One region of the Mesorhizobium sp. BHbdii genome, then DNA from elsewhere that is predicted to be linked to it. Evidence: riboswitches for the same ligand, from Rfam matches in the RefSeq annotation. Region 1 holds a riboswitch; the other holds the start of a gene.
What was found. Region 1 has a riboswitch for thiamine pyrophosphate ahead of thiB (thiamine ABC transporter substrate binding subunit). Riboswitches for the same ligand answer to the same signal wherever they lie in the genome.
Positions count from the first base shown of each region.

Region 2: linked by a shared signal. The riboswitch ahead of ACWTU8_RS03000 (YkoF family thiamine/hydroxymethylpyrimidine-binding protein) and the one ahead of thiB (thiamine ABC transporter substrate binding subunit) in region 1 are both predicted to bind thiamine pyrophosphate.

Region 1 covers NZ_JBSPKX010000005.1:279,675-284,786, reverse strand. Annotated here, with positions in the region: gene ACWTU8_RS24905 (ABC-F family ATP-binding cassette domain-containing protein) at 1-527, opposite strand, end outside; gene ACWTU8_RS24900 (thiamine diphosphokinase) at 529-1,173, opposite strand; TPP riboswitch at 1,276-1,390, shown strand; gene thiB (thiamine ABC transporter substrate binding subunit) at 1,434-2,447, shown strand; gene thiP (thiamine/thiamine pyrophosphate ABC transporter permease) at 2,573-4,195, shown strand; gene thiQ (thiamine ABC transporter ATP-binding protein) at 4,192-4,962, shown strand.
Region 2 covers NZ_JBSPKX010000001.1:631,553-636,664, forward strand. Annotated here, with positions in the region: gene ACWTU8_RS02990 (hypothetical protein) at 1-50, opposite strand, end outside; gene ACWTU8_RS02995 (aspartate aminotransferase family protein) at 190-1,566, shown strand; TPP riboswitch at 1,763-1,875, shown strand; gene ACWTU8_RS03000 (YkoF family thiamine/hydroxymethylpyrimidine-binding protein) at 1,866-2,474, shown strand; gene ACWTU8_RS03005 (alcohol dehydrogenase family protein) at 2,484-3,593, opposite strand; gene ACWTU8_RS03010 (aminotransferase) at 3,602-4,981, opposite strand; gene ACWTU8_RS03015 (NAD-dependent succinate-semialdehyde dehydrogenase) at 5,017-5,112, opposite strand, start outside.

The DNA.
Region 1 (5,112 bases):
CGGTCGTGCGAGATGACGATCAGCGCCGAAGAGGTGCGGCCAAGCTCCTCCTCCAGCCACTCGATGACCGACAGGTCGAGATGGTTGGTCGGCTCATCAAGGAGGAGAATGTCGGGCTCCGGCGCCATGACGCGGGCAAGGGCAGCACGGCGCGCCTCGCCGCCGGAGAGATCGTTCGGCCGCTCGTCGCCGGACAGGCCGAGATGCTCCATCAGATAGGTGGCGCGGTAGGGATCGTCGGCGGGTCCGAGCCCCGCCTCGACGTAGGCGCGGACGCTGGCGAAATCATCCATGTCGGGCATTTGCGGCAGGTAGCGCACTGTCGCCGAAGGCTGGCGGAACACCTCGCCGTCCTGCGGCTCGATCAATCCCGCAGCGATCTTGAGCAACGTCGACTTGCCCGAGCCGTTGCGGCCGACCAAAGCGATCTTGTCGCCCGCCGACGCCGTCAGTTCCGCTCCGTCGAGCAGCGGCGTGCCACCGAAGGTCAGTTTTATCCCGTCGAGATTGAGAAGTGGCGGCGCCATGTCAGCTTTCGGTAAGGGGGAATGGGTGGGCGAGCAACAGCGCGCGGCCGCTGCCCAGCGCGATTTCAAGCCGGCCCTTGACCTCATTGGAAATGGTCAGCGACGAGCCGAACGCCATCTCGATATGGTTCAGCGGCCATTTGGCGCCGGTCACGCTCAGGCCGGAAAGGTCGGAAAAGCCGAGAATCGAAAACAGCGTGCCATCGGCGTAGTCGAAGCCGACCTTTCCGCGAAGCAAGGGGATGCCTTCCTGTGCGCCGCTGGTCAAAAGCACCTCCGTCCCTGCCTCGGCCAGTCGGACGCTGAGCGCCAGGTGCAAGAAGGCGTGGTCGGTCCGCTTGCCACCGAACGCGCCGGCAAGCACGAGGCTGGTCGCGCCGCGTTCGAGCGCGGCGGCGATAGCCAGTTCGCCGTCGGTCTTGTCCTTTTCTGCCGGAAACACCTGGCGGGGCACGGCGGCCAGCTCGTCCGGCAAATCCGCCGGCACCGAATCGAAGTCGCCGACCCAGAGTTCCGGCGTCAGGCTCAGCGTCCGGGCATGGCTCATGCCGGCGTCGGCGGCGATGACACGCGTGCCAGCGACCTGGCGGTCGAGCAGCGGCGTGCGGATAAGATCGCCGCCAAGCAGGATGGTGAATTTGCTCATATGCGTGGCCCTTACCAGCCCTGCTTGCGAAACGGAAGGCCGCGTTCCGGATGCCCGGCAAACTTCCGCTTGCGCCACACCTGGGCCGGGCCTATGTGTCGAAACGCTCTAACGGGGTGCTGGACGCGATCTTCGCGGACCAGCTGAGAGGCAACCATGCCAACCCGCTGAACCTGATCCGGTTTGTACCGGCGGAGGGATTAGACGTTTCGGACAGCCCGACGCCTCAATTCCTTTCAACGTGAACGAAGGAGGCGCCGATGCGCACGTTTTTATACACTCTTGTTTCGGCAATGCTGCTTGCGGCGGCCCTTCTCGCCGGCATCGGGCCGGCATCCGCGCAGGAAAAACTCACCGTCTATACCTATGAGAGCTTCACCGCCGACTGGGGTCCAGGCCCCGCGGTGAAGAAGGCCTTCGAGGCCGAATGCGGCTGTACTCTCGAATTCGTCGCGGTCGCCGACGGCGTCGCCCTGCTCAACCGCGTCAAGCTGGAAGGCGCCGCAACCAAGGCCGACATCGTGCTCGGCCTCGACACCAATCTGACGGCCGAAGCCAAGGCCACCGGCCTGTTTTCGCCGCATGGCGTCGTCATCGACGTCAATGTGCCGGGTGGCTGGAGCGACAATATTTTCGTGCCGTTCGACTATGGCTATTTCGCCGTCGTCTACGACACCGAAAAGCTAAAGACCCCGCCGAAGAGCCTGAAGGAATTGGTCGACGGCAATGCCGATGAGAAGATCGTTATCCAGGATCCGCGCACCTCGACGCCCGGTCTCGGCCTGCTGTTGTGGGTGAGGTCGGTCTATGGCGACAAGGCGCCGGAAGCCTGGGCCAAGCTTAAGGCAAAGGTGCTCACCGTGACGCCGGGCTGGAGCGAGGCCTATGGCCTGTTCACCAAGGGTGAGGCGCCGATGGTGCTGTCCTATACCACGTCGCCGGCCTATCACATGGTCGCCGAAAACACCGAACGCTATCAGGCGGCGTCCTTCGAGGAGGGCGAGTATCTGCAGATCGAGGTTGCCGGCATAACCACCACGGGTGCGAAGAACCCGTTGGCGAAACAGTTCTTGACTTTCATGACCGGGCCGAAATTCCAGGATGTCATCCCCGAGACCAACTGGATGTTTCCTGCCGGCAAAACTGACAAGCCGCTCAATCCGGCCTTCGACAAGCTCGTCAAGCCGACCAAGACTTTGCTGTTCAGCCCCGAAGAGGTCGCCGCCAACCGCAAGGCCTGGGTCGACGAATGGCTGTCGGTGATGAGCAAGTAGCTTGTGATTGAAAGATGATCACCTTACGGTGCCCCCCTCTGTCCTGCAGGACAGAGGGGCGTGGGCGGGAACTCGGCCTCAGCCATATTTTCTGCTTCGACGATCGTTGAACCAGGCAGGGCGGCATGCATACCGGATATCCTGCCGATCCCCGCGTCACCGCCGGCACCATCGCGCTTGCCGCTGTTGCGCTGCTGATCGGCGGAGCGTTCGCCGGGCTCATCCTTGAAGCTACGCGCAACCCGACCGGCGCCGCGTCGACTTTCGATTCCTACCTCTTCCGTGTCGCCCGTTTCACGCTGTGGCAGGCTTTGCTGTCGACACTGCTTTCCGTGGTGCCGGCGCTGTTCGTTGCGCGGGCGCTGTCGCGGCATCCGCGCTTCTTTGGTCGTGCCTTGATCCTGCAGCTCTTCGCCGTGCCGCTTGCGCTGCCGGCCATCGTCGCCGCACTCGGCATTCTGGCTCTCTATGGCCGTGCCGGCTATTTCGCCGGCGTGCTCACCGCGATTGGCGGTCAGGGCTGGCCGGGCATATACGGCCTGTCCGGCATCCTCGTAGCCCATGTCTTCTTCAATCTGCCGCTGGCGACGCGGCTGTTCCTCGAGGCGCTGGCGACGGTGCCGGCCGACCAGTGGCGGCTGGCGAGCCAGCTCGGCATGGGCGCCAGACCCGCATTCCGGTTGATCGAATGGCCGACGCTGCGTGCGGCACTGCCAGGGGTCGCCGGGCTTGTCTTCATGCTCTGCATCACATCCTTTACCATCGTGCTCACGCTGGGCGGTGGGCCGGGCGCGACGACACTGGAGGTCGCCATCTATCAGGCGCTGCGTTTCGATTTCGATCCTGCCCGCGCGGTCACGCTGACACTGCTGCAGATCGCGCTGACCTTCATCGTGGTGCTTGCATTGATGCGGCTTGGCGCCAACACCGTCGGCGACGCCAACCTGCCGGTGGCACCGCGCCGGTATCTTTCGGCTGGTACGGCCGAGACCGTGCTGAACGCAGCATTGATCGTTCTGGCATTGCTGTTCGTCGCCGGGCCGATGGCGGCCACGGTGACGTCAGGCCTTGGGGCCGATCTCGGCCGGCTGGCGGCCGAGCGCGCGGTGCGGCAGGCAACGCTGACCAGCGCCGTGCTCGCCTTGCTGGCGGCGCTGCTTTCAGTGGCGCTGTCGCTGTCGCTCGTCATGGCACGACGGGCGCTGGCCTTGAGGCGTCGCGTCGACGCCAAGACGCTGCTCGAATACGCCACCGATACCGGCGCCGGCTTCGTCCTCGTCGTGCCGCCCATCGTAATCGGCGCCGGCTGGTTCCTTCTCCTGCGTACTTTCAGCGATGTCTTTGCCATCGCCCCTGTCATGGTCGTCGCCGTCAACGCGGTGATGGCGATGCCGTTTGCCATCCGCGCCATTCGCCCCGGCTATGATGCGGCGAGCGAACGCCACGAACGGCTCTGTTTACTGCTTGGCATTTCGGGCTGGGACCGGTTCCGGCTGGTCGACTGGCCGTCGCTGCGGCGGCCGCTCGCCACCGGTTTCGCGTTCGCGATGGCTTTGTCGCTCGGCGATCTCGGCGTCATTGCCCTGTTCGGCAGCGACTCCCTGCAGACGCTGCCTTATCTCTTGCTGTCGCGCATGGGCAGCTACCGCACTATGGACGCGGCAGGCCTGGCATTGCTGCTCGGCCTGGTCTGTCTCGCGCTTGTCCTGGCCGCGGACTGGCTGGGACGGGGGGGAGAAAAATCATGACGCTCAACAGTGAAAGCGGTACGGCTGTGCGGCTGGAAAAGGTCTCGTTCAGCTATGGCGAAGCGCCGTTTTTATTCGATGTCGAGTTCGCCGCCTCGAAGATCACCGCCATCATGGGGTCGAGCGGTTCGGGAAAATCGACACTGCTCAATCTGGTGGCCGGCTTCGAGAGGCCGCGATCGGGCCGCGTGCTGATCGGCGGCGCCGATTTCGGCGCCAAACCGCCTTCGGCGCGGCCGGTGTCGATGGTGTTCCAGGAAAACAATCTCTTTGCCCATCTTTCGGTCGAACGAAATGTCGGCCTTGGCCGCTCGCCGTCGCTCAGGCTGACCGAGGCCGACCACGCTGCGGTCGCCGCGGCGCTCAAGCGCGTCGGCCTTGCCGGCAAGCAACAGCGCCTGCCGCGCGAACTCTCCGGTGGCGAGCGGCAACGCGTCGCGCTCGCCCGCGTCCTGGTGCGCGACCGGCCGGTGCTCTTGCTCGACGAACCGTTCGCCTCGCTCGGACCGGCCTTGCGCGACGACATGCTCGATCTGGTAGCCGACGTTCATGCAGAGCGGCGCATGACGGTGCTGTTCGTCACGCATCAGCCGGAGGACGCCCACCGTATCGGCAAGGACATGGTGTTCCTGGACAATGCCACAGTTGCCGCAACCGGGACTGTCGCCGATTTTTTCACCAAGGCTGGACCGGAAGCCTTCCGGCACTATATCGGTGCAGGTCCGTTTGGCGCGGGATCACGAGATGTTGCCCGGAAGCGGACATAATTTACGGCCAAACCGGCTTCAGGCGATGTGGTGCTTGCTTGCCATGGTCAAAGTAGTGTGGCTAGGTCCTCCGATACTGGTCCGGCATAGGTTGTGATTTGCCACTTCGGTGTCATGCGTGCTCGTGGGCGCGAAGGACGCTGTGGCAGT
Region 2 (5,112 bases), on a different contig from region 1:
GCTTCGTGCAGGTTCTCGCGTTCTGCGGCCTCGAAGCTGAAATTCTGCATGTCTTCCGTCCATCCGCCAGCGCTTTCGAAAGGGCTTGACACCCTTACGAGAAACAGATGCATCAAACAGCATAATCCAAGAGGCGATGCGCGCCGAACGGCGGCAGGACCCAGTCCGGCATGCAGGACAGGAACCATCATGGACGCACGACCGAATTCTCCCGAAGCCCGCGACGTCAGCTACCACATGCACGCCTACACCAATGCCCGCAAGCATGAGGAGGCAGGGCCGCTCGTCATCGAGAAGGGCGACGGCATCTATGTCGAGGATCTGGCCGGCAACCGCTACATCGAGGCGATGGCCGGGCTTTGGAGTGTCGCGGTCGGCTTCTCGGAGAAGCGGCTGGTCGACGCGGCGGTGCGCCAGATGTCCAAGCTGCCTTACTATCACGACTTCGGTTCCAAATCGCATTCGCCGCTGATCGATCTCGCCGAGAAGCTTGTGCAGATGGCGCCAGTGTCGATGAGCAAGGCGTATTTCACCAATTCCGGCTCCGAGGCCAATGATACGGCCATGAAGATGATCTGGTACCGGTCCAATGCCCTCGGCCAGCCGGCACGCAAGAAGATCATCAGCCGCAATCGCGGCTATCACGGCGTCACCATTGCCGCGGCAAGCCTGACCGGCCTGCCCAACAACCACATTTCCTTCGACCTGCCGATCGCCAATGTGCTGCACACGTCGACGCCGCACCATTGGCGCGAAGCGCTGCCAGGCGAGAGCGAAGAGCAGTTTTCGAGCCGGCTTGCCGACGACTTGGAAAAGCTGATCCTGGCCGAGGGCCCGGAAACCATCGCCGCCTTCTTCGGCGAACCGATCATGGGCGCCGGCGGCGTCATCGTTCCGCCGGCCGGCTACTGGGAGAAGATCCAGGCGGTGCTGTCGAAATACGACATCCTGCTCGTTGCCGACGAAGTCATCTGCGGCTTTGGTCGAACCGGCGAAATGTTCGGCTCGCAGACCTTCGGTATCAGGCCCGACATCATGGTGCTGTCGAAACAGATCTCTTCATCCTACCTGCCGATCTCGGCCCTGCTGATCAACGAAAAAGTTTTCGAGCCGATTGCCGACGAAAGCAATCGGATCGGCACCTTCGGCCACGGCTTCACCGGCGGCGGCCATCCCGTAGCGGCCGCGGTCGCGTTGGAGAACCTGAAGCTGATCGAGGAACGCGATCTCGTCGGCAATGCGCGCACGGTCGGCGCGCATATGCAGAAGTGCCTGCGCAAGTTCGCTTCGCACCCGCTTGTCGGCGAAGTGCGCGGCGTCGGCCTGATCGCGGCGGTCGAACTGGTCGGCGACAAGGCGGACAAGACGCCGTGGGAGACGGCCGGCGCGCTGGGCGGGCTCGTCAACGGTTTCATGCAGCAGAACGGCGTGATCTCGCGCAACATGGGCGACGCGCTGGCCTTCTGCCCGCCGCTGATCATCACCGAACCCCAGGTCGATCAGGTGGTCGACGCGTTTGAAAGATCGCTCGAAGCCGCGGTCAAGCAGGTCGGATCACAGAGCTGATCAGGTCATCCGAAGGGAGAGGCTGAACGGGCGTTGGTGGCTGGCGAAAGCCAAAGCGGGATCCGATCTCCCCCGCAAGCGGGGGATCGGCAGCTTCGCCGGCGCCGCCAAGCTTGGCAATTGCTCTGAAGCGATTGCCTTGGAGCGATTGCCCTAGACCCATACTTGAACATCCTTTGCGCGGGTGCTACGTCGCTCATATCGACAGGGGCGCTCCGTATTGCCGGGGCTGAGATGGTGGGCGTCAAGCCTTCGGTCCCTCAAGCTGATCTGGGTAATGCCAGCGGAGCGAGGCGACCATGTTTTCAGGTGCACAGATTTCCCTGTATCCGATGTGCGACGATTTCGTCGGCGTCATCCTTAGGGCACTTTCGGCGATGGATCCCTATCGACCGAATTTCCGCATCGAGACCGACGACATCTCGACGCTGATCGTCGGCCCGCCCGAACAGCTTTTCCCGGCCATGCGCGATCTCTTCGCATCGGCGGCGGCAAGTGGCGTGCATTGCGTGTTGTCGGCAACGGTGTCGCGTGGCTGCCCTGGCGAGCCTGACGATCCGATCTGCACACCGCTTTCCGGCAGCAGCCACGAGCCGTCCCTGGCCGAGCGCATCGGCGCGGCGCGGGCGCATGTCGACGGTGCGAAAAAACTCGGACAAGAGGTCGCCGCGCAGTTCTCGCTCTATCCGCTCGGCGAGGGCCACCACATGGACGAGATCTACGGCTGCATCGACTTCCTCAAGGCCTCGGGGGTCTTTGACAGGTCGAAGAATTTCTGCACGAAGCTGAGGGGCGACGCTGGACCGGTGTTCGCGACGGTGTCGGAAGCTTTCCTTCGCTTCGGCGCGCCGCAAGGCCATGTCGCGCTCGACCTTACCGTGTCGGCGAACAGCCCGAGCCCTCGTTAGCCTTGGCTGTCAACAGGTTGCAGCGAGATCCGAGACGGCATCCGGAACGACCACCAGCTTGCCGACGAAATCCTTGGCAATGAAATCCGCCTGGGCGCGGTGGAAATCGGAGAGCTTGTAGACGCCGCCGACCAGCGGTCGGATCTTCTTGTCCTCGATGTAGCGCACGATACGGCGGAAATCGTGTCGTGTGCCCTGACTGGACCCGTGCAGCTGCAACTGCTTGAGATACATAGTGCGCAGATCGAGCTGCACGACCGGGCCGGCAATCGCGCCGGCCGTCGTGTAGCGACCTTCGGGCCTGAGGATGCGCAAGAGGTCGTTGAACATGGCGCCGCCGACCAGGTCAGCAACCACGTCGATCGGCCGGCCCTCGGTCGCTGCGTTCACGGCGGCGGGCAGGTCGGCGATGCCACGAGTGATCACCGCTTCGGCCCCGATGTCGAGCACCGCCTGTTCCTTGCCCTTGCCGACGACGGCATAGGGGATGGCGCCGCGCGCCCGCGCCAGCTGCACGATGCCGGAGCCGACGCCGCCAGAAGCGCCAGTGACCAGCACACGCTCGCCAGCTCTTAGTGCGGCACGTTCCAGCATCTGTTCGCCCGTGAGATAGGCGCAGCAGAAGGTGGCAAGTTCGACATCGGTCATTTCGGTATCGACGACATGGGCGTTCTCGGCTGGCACAGCCTGGTATTCGGCATAGCCGCCGTCACGGCCGTGGCCCATGTAGTCGATGTCGGCGAGGGAATCGTCGTCGCGGTTGTAGATCGAGAAATCGACCATCACCCGCTCGCCGATACGGTCCGGCGAGACGCCATCGCCGAGGGCGACGATGTGGCCGACCGTGTCTGTGCCCTGGATGCGCGGGAAAGTCAGCGTGTTGCCTTGGCGGCGCCAAGTCGATACCGCGGCAGCATCTTCCTCCGTGCCATAGGCGCCCTGACGCACCCAGACATCGGTGTTGTTCATGCCGCAAGCGGTGACCTTGACCAGCACTTCACCTGGGGCGGGCGAGGGCACTTTCACGTCGGTGCGGTAGACGAGCTTTTCCGGCCCGCCGTGACCGGTCAGCTGCACGGCGGCCATGGTGGCGGGGAGGGTTTTGGTCATGGCGTCCATGTCGATCTTCAGATGTTTGCAAACACGCTTTTCACCGCATCGGCCGTCTTCGAGACGATGATGTCGGCCTCTTCGCGGGTGAGGCAGAGCGGCGGCGCAAAGCCGAGAATGTCGCCCTGCGGCATGGCGCGGCCGATGACACCGCTTGCGGCGAGGGCGGTTGCGACCTGCGGCCCGATCTTTTGCGATGCATCGAAGAACACGCGATCATTTCTGTCGGCGACGAACTCGATTGCCGCCAGCATGCCGTCGCCGCGCACCTCGCCGACGTTTTTGTGGCCGCCGACGGCTTTCGCCAGTTCGGCACGGAAATAGGCGCCTGTCTCGGCGGCGTTGGTCACCAGGTCCATCTCGTCGATCAGTTCGAGGTTGGCGACACCGGCGGCAACGCAGATCGGATGCGCTGAATAGGTCCAGCCATGGCCGAGCGAGCCGAGCTTGTCGGAACCCTGCACCAGCACCTGCCAGACCTTGTCCGAGACGATGACGCCCGACAGCGGCGCATAGGCCGAGGTCAGGCCCTTGGCGATGGTGATCAGGTCGGGCTTGATGCCGTAATGGTCGGAGCCGAACATGGTGCCCAGCCGGCCGAAGCCGGTGACCACTTCGTCGGCGACCAGCAGCACGTCGTATTTCTTCAGCACCGCCTGGATCTTTTCCCAATAGAGGGCGGGCGGCGGCACAATGCCGCCGGTGCCGAGGATCGGCTCGCCGATGAAGGCGGCAACCGTGTCCGGGCCTTCAGCCAGGATCATCTCTTCGAGCTTGTCGGCGCAGTATTGGGAAAACTGCTCCTCGCTCAGCGAGCGGTCGGTACGGCGGAAATAATAGGGCGCCTCGGTGTGCAGGATCGGCGCACGCGGCAGGTCGAAGGCGTTGTGGAACAGGTCGAGCCCAGTCAGCGATCCGGTCATGACGCCGGAGCCGTGATAGCCGCGCCAGCGCGAGATGATCTTCTTCTTCTCCGGCCTGCCGAGCACGTTGTTGTAGTACCAGATCAGCTTGATGTTGGTTTCGTTGGCGTCGGAACCGGAGAGGCCGAAATAGACCCTCGACATGCCTTGCGGGGCGCGGTCGATGATCATCTTGGACAGCGTGATCGACGCCTCGGTGCCGTGGCCGACATAGGCGTGGTAATAGGCGAGGTTCTTGGCTTGCGCGGCGATGGCGTCGGCGATCTTCTGCCGGCCATAGCCGACATTGACGCAATAGAGGCCGGCGAAGGCATCGATGCTCTTGCGGCCATTATTGTCCCAGATGGTGACGCCTTCGCCGCCGGCGATCACGCGGGTCGGGCTCTCGCCGCGCGCGTGGGTACCCATATGGGTCGAGGGATGGAAGAAGTGGTCGCGGTCCCAGGCGGCGAGTTCGTTGGACTGGTCGAGCATCTTTTTTACTCCTGAGGAAAAGTGTCGGGCGCGGCTTACGCGACGTCCAGGCAGAGATATTTGAGATCGGTAAAGGCTTCGAGCCCGTGGTGCGAGCCCTCGCGGCCGATGCCGGACTGTTTGACGCCGCC